One region of the Mangrovibacter sp. MFB070 genome, then DNA from elsewhere that is predicted to be linked to it. Evidence: predicted binding sites of a transcription regulator. Region 1 holds the regulator's gene; the other holds the start of a gene.
The links. The regulator PurR, encoded in region 1, represses purine synthesis genes. The targets are predictions, from matches to a motif close to CANGCAAACGTTTGCNTG.
Positions count from the first base shown of each region.

Region 2: a site for PurR is predicted at 3,281-3,298, ahead of gcvT (glycine cleavage system aminomethyltransferase GcvT). Genes of this name have one in related genera too.

Region 1 covers NZ_JJMI01000022.1:527,216-532,529, reverse strand. The annotation lists gene sodB (superoxide dismutase [Fe]) at 1-460, shown strand, start outside; gene DT73_RS11760 (MFS transporter) at 525-1,691, opposite strand; gene DT73_RS27075 (YnhF family membrane protein) at 1,963-2,052, opposite strand; gene purR (HTH-type transcriptional repressor PurR) at 2,345-3,370, shown strand; gene punR (DNA-binding transcriptional activator PunR) at 3,367-4,296, opposite strand; gene punC (purine nucleoside transporter PunC) at 4,404-5,314, shown strand, end outside.
Region 2 covers NZ_JJMI01000002.1:176,686-181,999, reverse strand. The annotation lists gene pepP (Xaa-Pro aminopeptidase) at 1-579, shown strand, start outside; gene ubiH (2-octaprenyl-6-methoxyphenyl hydroxylase) at 576-1,754, shown strand; gene ubiI (FAD-dependent 2-octaprenylphenol hydroxylase) at 1,763-2,971, shown strand; gene gcvT (glycine cleavage system aminomethyltransferase GcvT) at 3,377-4,474, shown strand; gene gcvH (glycine cleavage system protein GcvH) at 4,495-4,884, shown strand; gene gcvP (aminomethyl-transferring glycine dehydrogenase) at 4,959-5,314, shown strand, end outside.

The DNA of each region.
Region 1 (5,314 bases):
CCTGGTTAAAGGTACCCCTTTTGAGGGCAAATCCCTTGAAGAGATCATCTGCTCTTCTGAAGGTGGTGTGTTCAATAACGCAGCACAGGTTTGGAACCACACATTCTACTGGAACTGCCTGGCACCTAACGCCGGTGGCGAACCGACTGGTGCAATCGCTGATGCCATCAATGCTGCTTTCGGTAGCTTTGCTGACTTTAAAGCGAAATTTAACGATGCCGCAGCTAAGAACTTTGGTTCTGGCTGGACCTGGCTGGTTAAACAAGCAGATGGCAGCCTGGCTATCGTTTCCACTTCTAATGCCGGCACTCCGCTGACTGCAGGCGCGACACCATTACTGACTGTTGATGTGTGGGAACACGCCTATTACATTGACTACCGTAATTCTCGCCCTAACTACCTGGAGCACTTCTGGGCTCTGGTAAACTGGGAGTTTGTTGCGAAGAACCTCGCTGCGTAATCGTACTAACAGTAAAAAGCGAAGCCTGTGCTTCGCTTTTTTTGGGGCGGGGAAAAGAATGACTTCAGTCAGTTGTTTCACAAACACGGTTATCCGCCTGGCGGTTAATCAATACCAGTAGCAACCCTGTTGCGGCAACTATAGCCCCCATAACGGGTACAGTACTGTAACCCAGGCCCGCAGTTATTACCCCACCACCAGCTGCTGCCCCCAGCGCATTCCCCAGGTTAAAAGCACCAATATTAACTGATGAGGCAAGACCCGGCGCTTCACTGGCAACACGCATTACTCGCATCTGTAAAGGCGGAACGACGCCAAAGGTTGCCGCCCCCCAAACGATCATCATCAATGCGGCTCCGGCATGGCTTTTACCCACCAGCGGCACCAGTGCCATACTGGCAATCAGCAGCACCAGGAAACCAACCAGCGTGCCAGTAACCGATTTATCCGCTAACCGCCCGCCCCAGTAGTTCCCAATAGAAAAACCAACACCGACCAGCACCAGCATGGCAGTGACAAACCCAGGTGTTGCGCCTGTAATGGTTTCCAGTACCGGGGCAATATAGGTGTACAGCGTGAACATCGCACCGGCACCCAATACCGTTGTAAGCAGTGCCGCCAGTACCTGCGGCCGGGCAAGAACCTTCAACTCCTTCGCCACATCCGGCCTGTGGCCTTTGATACTTGCCGGAATAGTCATAAACAAACTGAACATAGCTACCAGCCCCAGCGCACCGATCCCCAGGAAAGCCATACGCCAGCCAATATACTGCCCAAGCCAGGTTGCCGCGGGCACCCCACCAATATTGGCAATTGTCAGCCCCATAAACATTGTTGCAACAGCGCTGGCCTGCTTATTCGCGGGGACGACACTGGCAGCCACCACAGCCCCAAGTCCAAAAAATGCTCCATGGTTCAGGCTGGTTATCACACGGGCAAACATCAACATGCCATAATCCGGAGCCACAGCAGAAAGCACATTACCCAAAGTAAAAATACTCATCAGAAAAACCAGGGCGTTTCGCCGTGAATAACGAGATAACAACAAGGTCATCAGTGGAGCCCCAACCATTACCCCAACGGCATAGGCGCTAATCAGCATGCCGGCAGCGGGAATCGACACATGAACCCCTTCAGCAATAACCGGCAACAGCCCCATAGGTGAAAACTCAGTGGTACCAATCCCAAAGGCCCCTATCGCCAGGGCAAGTAATGGCAAATTGACTTTCATCACTACCTCAATTTTTAGCCTGCGCAAAAAAGCGCGGGCAAAGACAAAAAAGATGAAAACATGATGTCAGTCACACTTCACTTTGAAAAGTGGCAATAGTGATAATAGAGTTTTGCTAAATGGTAAAGAATCAGTGTGGCAGTAAAGAAAATAGCAGGAAGGGAGAAAGGACAACAGCCAGGCGACAGTGTATTAGCAGGCCCTTAGACAGGCACCAAAACTAACAACGCCATCACCTGAGCGATGCTAACTGCGTGAAGCAGTACAGGCCTTAATGCAGGATGGCAATCAGCGCCGTTGCAACAATCAGACCTAAGGTAATAACAGTCGTAGTCAGTGAATATCTCAATTCAGTTGGCATGATTAATTCCTTATTCCCTGTAAAAAGTGGGTGTAGATCATTTTTACACAGTTTGGCCGTAAAATCCTTAAAGATTTAGTTTGATATGTGCTTTAGCACTTCCACTTTTACTCAATATAAGACAAAATCGCACGCTGACTTATTACGTACCGGCCACTATCCCCTCCTTTTCGTTTAATGTCGCAATCCCGGCATGCTGGCAACCCAATTCGTTGCTTACAGGGGTAAGCCCAGGCAAACGTTTAACCAATTAGTTTTCAGGAGTTTAGGATATGGTCTGGAGTGACATCGAATGGCAACTATAAAAGACGTCGCGAAACGCGCAAACGTTTCCACTACAACCGTATCACACGTTATTAACAAAACGCGTTTTGTTGCGGAAGACACCCGTAATGCGGTGTGGGCAGCAATCAAAGAGCTGCATTATTCACCCAGCGCGGTAGCCCGCAGCCTGAAGGTGAACCACACAAAATCAATTGGCCTGCTTTCTACCAGCAGTGAAGCTCCCTATTTCGCTGAGATTATTGAAGCGGTGGAGAACAGCTGTTTCGCCAAAGGCTACACTCTGATTCTCGGCAATGCGCACAATAACTTTGAAAAGCAGCGTGCCTACCTGTCCATGATGGCGCAAAAGCGTGTCGATGGCCTGTTAGTTATGTGTTCAGAATACCCCCAGGAACTGCTTTCTATGCTGGAAGAGTACCGCCACATTCCGATGGTGGTTATGGACTGGGGTGAAGCACGGGCAGATTTTACCGACTCGGTCATTGATAACGCCTTCGAAGGCGGTTACATGGCTGGCCGGTATTTGGTCGAACGCGGGCACCGGGAAATTGGCGTGATATCAGGCCAACTGGAACGTAACACAGGTTCAGGGCGGCTTTCCGGCTTCATGAAAGCAATGAACGAAGCCGGTATCAATGTCCCTGAGTCATGGATTGTTCACGGCGATTTCGAACCTGAATCCGGCTACAACGCCATGCAGCAAATTCTTACCTGCCCGCAGCGGCCTACAGCTGTGTTTTGTGGCGGAGATATTATGGCGATGGGTGCTATTTGCGCGGCAGACGAAATGGGGCTGCGTGTGCCACAGGATATCTCGATTATTGGGTACGATAACGTGCGCAACGCGCGTTACTTTACCCCGGCACTGACCACCGTTCACCAGCCCAAAGATTCTCTCGGCGAAACGGCATTTAATATGCTGCTCGACAGAATTATCAATAAGCGCGAGGAGTCTCAGACAATTGAGGTTCATCCCCGCCTGATTGAACGCCGTTCAGTGGCCGATGGCCCGTTCAGAGATTATCGCCGTTAATCACCTTGCGGGAGCTGGCCTGGCTCCCGCAACCACTCACTGTTCAGTGTGCTGCTGTCGCCCAGGTAATCCAGTACCCACTGTAAAGCCGGTGAGGCATCACTTTGCCGCCATGTCAGGCAACAAGCCGAGTCCGGGTAAGGGTTTTCAAGTTGCACGCTGACCCATTCCCCGCGGTCAATAAACGGCTGCGCCATATGTGCCGGAACCATGCCGATACCGATGCTGTCACTCAGGCAGGCGAAACCACACTGCCAGTCTGGTACCACTATCCGGCGCTGATTACTGAGTTGCCAGGTTATCCTTTTCGGTAGTTCACGCGATGTATCTTCCAGAACCAGAGACGGCCACTGGCGAAGTATGTCATCACCAATTGCACCGTTTATCTGCGCAAGCGGATGCGATGCCGCAACCACACAGCACCATGCCAGGCTACCCATATCACGAAAGCCGTAACGCCCACCAACAGGCACAGCCTGGGTCGCGCCAATTGCCAGTTCTACCCGGCCATCAGCCAGTGCATCCCACACACCATTGAACACTTCCGGCCGCACATGCAATTCCACATCCTGGAAATGGTGATAAAAATCTTGTACCAACTGACGGGTTCTTGCCGGGCGAACGATGGTGTCAACCGCAATCGCCAGTGAACCACGCCAGCCATTCGCTATTTGCTGGCACTGCAGGCGCGTTTCATGCATTTTTTTGATAACACTGCGGCCCTCCTGCAAAAAACAGCGCCCGGCGGGGGTCAGTTCTACATCTTTATGGCGGCGTTCAAACAGCTCGACCGACAGCCAGGATTCCAGTTGCCGCACCGTATAACTGATTGCCGAAGGGACACGGTGCAACTCCTGTGCCGCACCAGTAAAACTGCCATTACGAGCCACGGCATCCACCACTTCAAGCGCATATTCTGACCACATAACCTGCCTGCAAAATTTTTGAAAGGAACATCCAAATTTTAGCGTTTCACAACGGCGGATGCACTTTTTACACTCACGCCACGAATTTTGTTATATCAGGATTGACCATGAGCGCCTCTCGCCTCTTTATTACCTGGCTTGCCGGACTTAGCATGCTGGGCTTTTTAGCAACCGATATGTACCTGCCTGCATTTAGTGCCATTCAGGTTTCACTGGGGGCTCCCCCGTCGGCCATCAGCGCCAGTTTGAGTGTGTTTCTCGCCGGTTTTGCTCTGGCTCAATTAATTTGGGGCCCGCTTTCTGACCATTTTGGCCGCCGCCCTGTTCTGTTAAGCGGGCTGGTGATTTTTGCACTGAGTTGTGCCGGGATTTTTTTCGTCACTTCGCCAACCGCATTTCTGGTATTGCGGTTTATTCAGGCGGTTGGGGTGTGTTGCGCAACAGTAAGTTGGCAGGCGCTGGTTACTGACCGTTTCTCCGGGCAGCAGGCGAATCGTGTTTTTGCCACTATCATGCCTCTGGTTGCGCTTTCCCCGGCACTGGCTCCTCTTGCCGGTAGCTGGGTACTGCGCCATTTTGACTGGCAGGCGATATTCGCCTGCCTGCTGCTCATCACACTTTTGCTGATTTTACCCCTCTGGCATTACACCAGTGCACAACGCCCACAACGTACAGCGCATTCTCAACCCACCCTTTATTCCTCTTTGCTGCGCCATAAAGGGTATTGTGGGAATGTCATTATTTATGCAGCCTGCTCAGCCAGCTTTTTCGCCTGGCTCACGGGTTCCCCCTTTATTCTTCACCAAATGGGTTATGAGCCTGAAGCAATTGGACTGAGTTACGTACCACAAACTCTGGCTTTTTTGCTGGGCGGTTTTGGTTGCCGTAGTGCACTGAAAAAGTGGCAAGGGCAGCAAATGCTACCCTGGTTGTTGGGGATATTTGCTGTGAGTGTGTCCGCTGTTTTTGGTGTCTCGCTGACCACATCCCCTTCTTTGACCAGCCTGCTGGCACCCTT
Region 2 (5,314 bases), on a different contig from region 1:
GAGAGCCTGTTACGTGCTGGCGACCTGGTATTAATTGATGCCGGGTGTGAACTGGAAGGGTATGCCGGGGATATTACCCGTACTTTCCCCGTTAACGGGCGCTTCACTCCGGCTCAGCGGGCGGTGTATGACATCGTGCTGGAATCGCTTGAAACGGCTCTTTCTTTATATGGCCCGGGCACAACTATGCAGGAAGTGACAGAAGCTGTCGTGCGCGTAATGGTCACCGGCCTGGTTCGCCTGGATATTTTACAGGGTGATATCGATGCCCTGATAACCCAGAATGCACACCGGCAATTTTTCATGCATGGTCTGAGCCACTGGCTGGGGCTTGATGTCCATGATGTCGGAGAATATGGGCCGGATCGCTCGCGCCCGCTGGAACCTGGCATGGTGCTGACGGTTGAACCCGGTTTGTATATAGCGCCAGATGCAGACGTACCGGAAATCTACCGGGGCATTGGTATTCGTATCGAAGATGACATTGTGATTACTGCCACCGGGAACGAAAACCTGACTGCCAGTGTGGTGAAATCCGCAGATGATATCGAAGCGCTAATGGCGGCATCACACTCATGAGTATTGTGATCGCAGGGGGCGGAATGATCGGCGCAACTCTGGCGCTGGCTATCTCCACCCTGACTCAGGGCAGGTTGCCTGTTCATCTGATAGAGGCCCGTACTCCCGATGCCAGTCAGCACCCGGGGTTTGATGCCCGGGCTATTGCCCTGGCAAAGGGGACTTCAACACAGTTAGCAAAACTTGGGGTGTGGCAGGCATTGCAAGATTGCGCAACGCCACTGACACAAGTTCAGGTTAGTGACCGTGGTCATGCCGGTTTTGTGACACTGCAGGCTGAAGATTATGGCATTACTGAACTGGGCCATGTTATAGAGCTGCATGATGCCGGGGTTCGCCTGTTTCGGTTATTGCGCAATGCCCCAGGAGTGACGCTGCATTGCCCGGCACGGGTTGAGTCGGTAACCCGTAGCACTGACAGCGTTACGGTGGCGCTGGATAACCAAACAACAGTCGTGGGCAAAGTACTGGTTGCTGCAGATGGCACACTGTCTGCTGTTGGTAAAGCTTGTGGCCTTGCCTGGCAACAAGATGACTACCAACAAGTCGCTGTTATCGCGAACGTAACAACCGCATGTTCACCAGATGGCCGGGCTTTTGAACGTTTCACTGCCAATGGGCCACTGGCGATGCTGCCGATGTCTGGTGGGCGCAGTTCACTGGTCTGGTGCCACCCATTGTCACAACAAACTGAGGTGATGAGCTGGAGTGATGAGCAGTTTTGCGCACAACTTCAGCGCGCCTTTGGCTGGCGGCTGGGCCGCATTTGCCATGCCGGTGAGCGCAGCGCATACCCACTTCGCTTAACTACGGCAGTGGCCGCTACTTCACACCGCGTTGTTGCTGTGGGTAATGCCGCACAAACAATGCACCCCATTGCCGGGCAGGGTTTTAATCTGGGCATGCGCGATGTGATGTCGCTGGCTGAAGAATTTGCCAGTGCGTTTAATCAGCATCAGGACCCTGGCTCATGTGCGGTGCTGGCACGCTATAATGCGCGCCGTTCACCTGACAGGGCGGCGACAATTGGCGTCACTGACGGGTTGGTTCACTTGTTTGCCAACCAATGGGGGCCGCTGGTTGTTGGGCGCAACATAGGTTTAATGGCGATGGATATCCTGGCGCCAGTGCGTGAGGCGCTGGCAAAACGCACCCTGGGCTGGGTGATTCGGTAAGGAGCATTATGGTTCAGAGTGTGGATGTCGCCATTATTGGCGGTGGGATGGTTGGGCTGGCCGTAGCCTGCGGTTTGCAAGGCAGTGGGCTGCGGGTTGCTGTGGTGGAAAATCAGCCATGCCAGCCAGTTGATGCGTCTGCGCCTCCAGCGTTGCGTGTTTCGGCAATCAATGCTGCCAGCGAGAAATTACTGCGACGCCTGGGAGCCTGGGAGCGAATGGCACCACAGCGCACCAGTGAATGGCACGGCATGGAAGTGTGGGAAAAAGACAGTTTTGGGCACATAGCCTTTGATGACCGCACTGCGGGTGAGCATGCGCTGGGTTATATCATCGAGAATAGCGTAATAAACCAGGCGTTGTGGCAACAGGCTGAGCACTCGGCAGATGTATCGCTTTATGCCCCGGCTGAAGTGAATTCAGTTGCCTGGGGTGAAAATGAGGCATTTATTACACTCAAAGATGGGGAGATGCTCACTGCCCGGCTGGTTGTCGGAGCTGATGGCGCACGCTCCTGGTTGCGTAACCAGGCGAATATCCCGCTCACCTTTTGGGATTACCGGCACCATGCCCTGGTTGCCACTATTCGTACTCAGGAGCCTCATCAGGCTGTTGCTCGCCAGGTATTTCATGGCGATGGCATTCTGGCTTTTCTGCCGCTTAACGATCCTCATTTGTGTTCTATTGTTTGGTCATTGCCGCCCGATAAAGCCCGTGAAATGCAGGATGCGGCCCCTGAACTGTTCAACCGCGAGCTGAGCATTGCCTTTGATCTGCGCCTGGGGCGCTGTGAGCTGAGCAGTGACCGCCAGTGTTTCCCTCTTACCGGGCGTTATGCGCGGCAGTTTGCTGCTCACCGGCTGGCTTTGGTAGGCGATGCAGCACACACGATTCACCCACTTGCCGGCCAGGGTGTGAACCTGGGCTTCATGGATGCGGCTGAGCTGGTAGGGGAATTACGGCGTTTGCACCAGCAGGGAAAAGATATTGGCCAGTATCTGTACCTGAAACGCTATGAAAGGCAGCGTAAATACAATGCCGCACTGATGCTGGCTGGCATGCAATCCTTCCGTGAATTGTTTGCAGGAACCAACCCGGCACTGAAACTGGTACGTGATGTTGGCCTGAAACTCGCCGACACTTTACCCGGTGTTAAACCCCGCATTATTCGCCAGGCCATGGGGCTTGATAATTTACCCCAATGGTTGCGTGACTGATCATCTGCGCCGTGTTTACGGTTTGTAAATCGGCGCACCTTTCATTTGAAATATTCTAATTTCACTGCTTTTTTCAGATTAGTTTTATTTATCCGAATTTTTTCCTGAATTTCGTGTTTCCCTGAGTATTTGGAGATTAATATCATTAAAATCGGAAACGGGTACGCAAAAGCTGGAGAAAATTTTATGTTTTTGTGGTTAATCCAGTTTAATTAACTGGTGGTTGTGTTGTTAAAAACACTCATAAGATAAACTGATGACTCATTTTACCTTATGGTTAAGCGTGCTTTTCAGTGGTAAGTTCAGGCAAAAGATAACGTTTGCGTCGGGGCTCATCAGGGCATTGTTTTCCCCTGGCCAGACGTAAACGTTCCGCAATTGCGGGCTATTACTGAAGAGGACAACATGACTCAGCAAACTCCGTTGTTTGAGCAGCATAAGCAGTGCGGCGCGCGCATGGTGGATTTCCATGGCTGGATGATGCCACTGCATTATGGCTCGCAAATTGATGAACACCACGCCGTGCGCACGGATGCCGGGATGTTTGATGTGTCGCATATGACAATTGTCGATCTTCATGGCGAACGTACCCGTGAATTCTTGCGTTATTTGCTGGCGAATGATGTCGCGAAGCTGACCCAGCCAGGCAAAGCACTGTATACCGGGATGCTTAACGCCTCAGCGGGTGTCATCGACGATCTGATTGTCTATTTTCTCTCCGACTCCTGGTTCCGCCTGGTCGTCAACTCTGCAACCCGTGAAAAAGATCTCGCCTGGATCCATCAACAGGCAGCCTCTTACAGCATTGATATCAGTGTGCGCGATGACTTGTCACTGATTGCCGTACAGGGCCCGAATGCACAGCAGAAAGCGGCAACTTTGTTTACTGCACAACAGCAACAGGCTGTTGCGGGCATGAAACCTTTCTTTGGCGTTCAGTCCGGGGATTTTTTCATTGCAACAACCGGTTATACCGGTGAAGCAGGGTATGAGATTGCACTGCCGGCAGCGCAGGCCGCAGATTTTTGGGAACAGCTGGTTAAGGCCGGGGTAAAACCTTGTGGCCTGGGAGCCCGGGATACCCTGCGCCTTGAAGCCGGAATGAATTTATATGGCCAGGAAATGGATGAAAGCGTGTCTCCCCTGGCTGCAAATATGGGCTGGACTATTGCCTGGCAACCTGAAGACCGTGACTTTATCGGGCGCGATGCTCTGGAAGCTCAACGCCTGCACGGAACCGAACAATTGGTTGGCCTGGTGATGACAGAAAAAGGTGTACTGCGTGGTGGTTTGCCTGTTCGTTTCACCGACACCGAGGGCACTGCTCGCGAAGGTGTTATCACCAGCGGCTCTTTTTCTCCGACCTTAGGCTACAGTATTGCACTGGCACGTGTGCCGGCGGGGATTGGCAGCACAGCGGTTGTTCAGATCCGTAACCGGGAAATGCCGGTGCATGTTACTAAACCGATTTTTGTTCGCGCCGGTAAACCGGTGGCTCAGTAAATTTTTATCAGGAGAGAATTATGAGCAATGTGCCTAATGAGCTGAAATACACCAAAGAGCATGAGTGGCTGCGTAAAGAAGAGGATGGTACTTACACCGTAGGTATTACCGAACACGCGCAAGAGCTGCTGGGCGATATGGTGTTTGTTGATCTGCCGGAAGTGGGTGCCACTGTTGGCGCAGGTGATGACTGCGCCGTTGCTGAATCTGTTAAAGCTGCTTCAGACATCTATGCACCAGTAAGCGGTGAAATTGTTGCTGTTAACGAAGAGCTGAATGACAGCCCGGAGCAGGTCAACAGCGAGCCTTATGGCAATGGCTGGATTTTCAAAATTAAAGCCAGCGATGCCTCTGAGATTGATGCGCTGCTGGATGCAGAAGCCTATGAGGCTCTGCTGGAAGACGAGTAAAACCCGGGGGCTGGTAACCTGCCAGCCCTGTAGCTATCTACTTATCGTAAGTTTCGTTTCAGGAAATACCGCCCATGACCCAGACCTTAAGCCAACTGGAAAACAATGAAGCGTTTATCGGTCGCCATATTGGCCCGTCGCCTGATCAACAGCAGGCCATGCTCGCTGCAGTTGGTGCCGATTCACTGGATGCGCTGACCGGGCAGATTGTGCCCAAAGATATTCAACTGGCACAACCACCTTATATTGGTGAAGCGGCTACCGAAGCGCAGGCGCTGGCTGAATTAAAAGCAATTGCCAGCCGCAACAAGCGTTTCCGTTCGTTTATCGGTATGGGGTATACGGCGGTTCATACTCCACCTGTTATTTTGCGTAATATGCTGGAAAACCCGGGCTGGTATACGGCTTATACTCCGTATCAGCCAGAAGT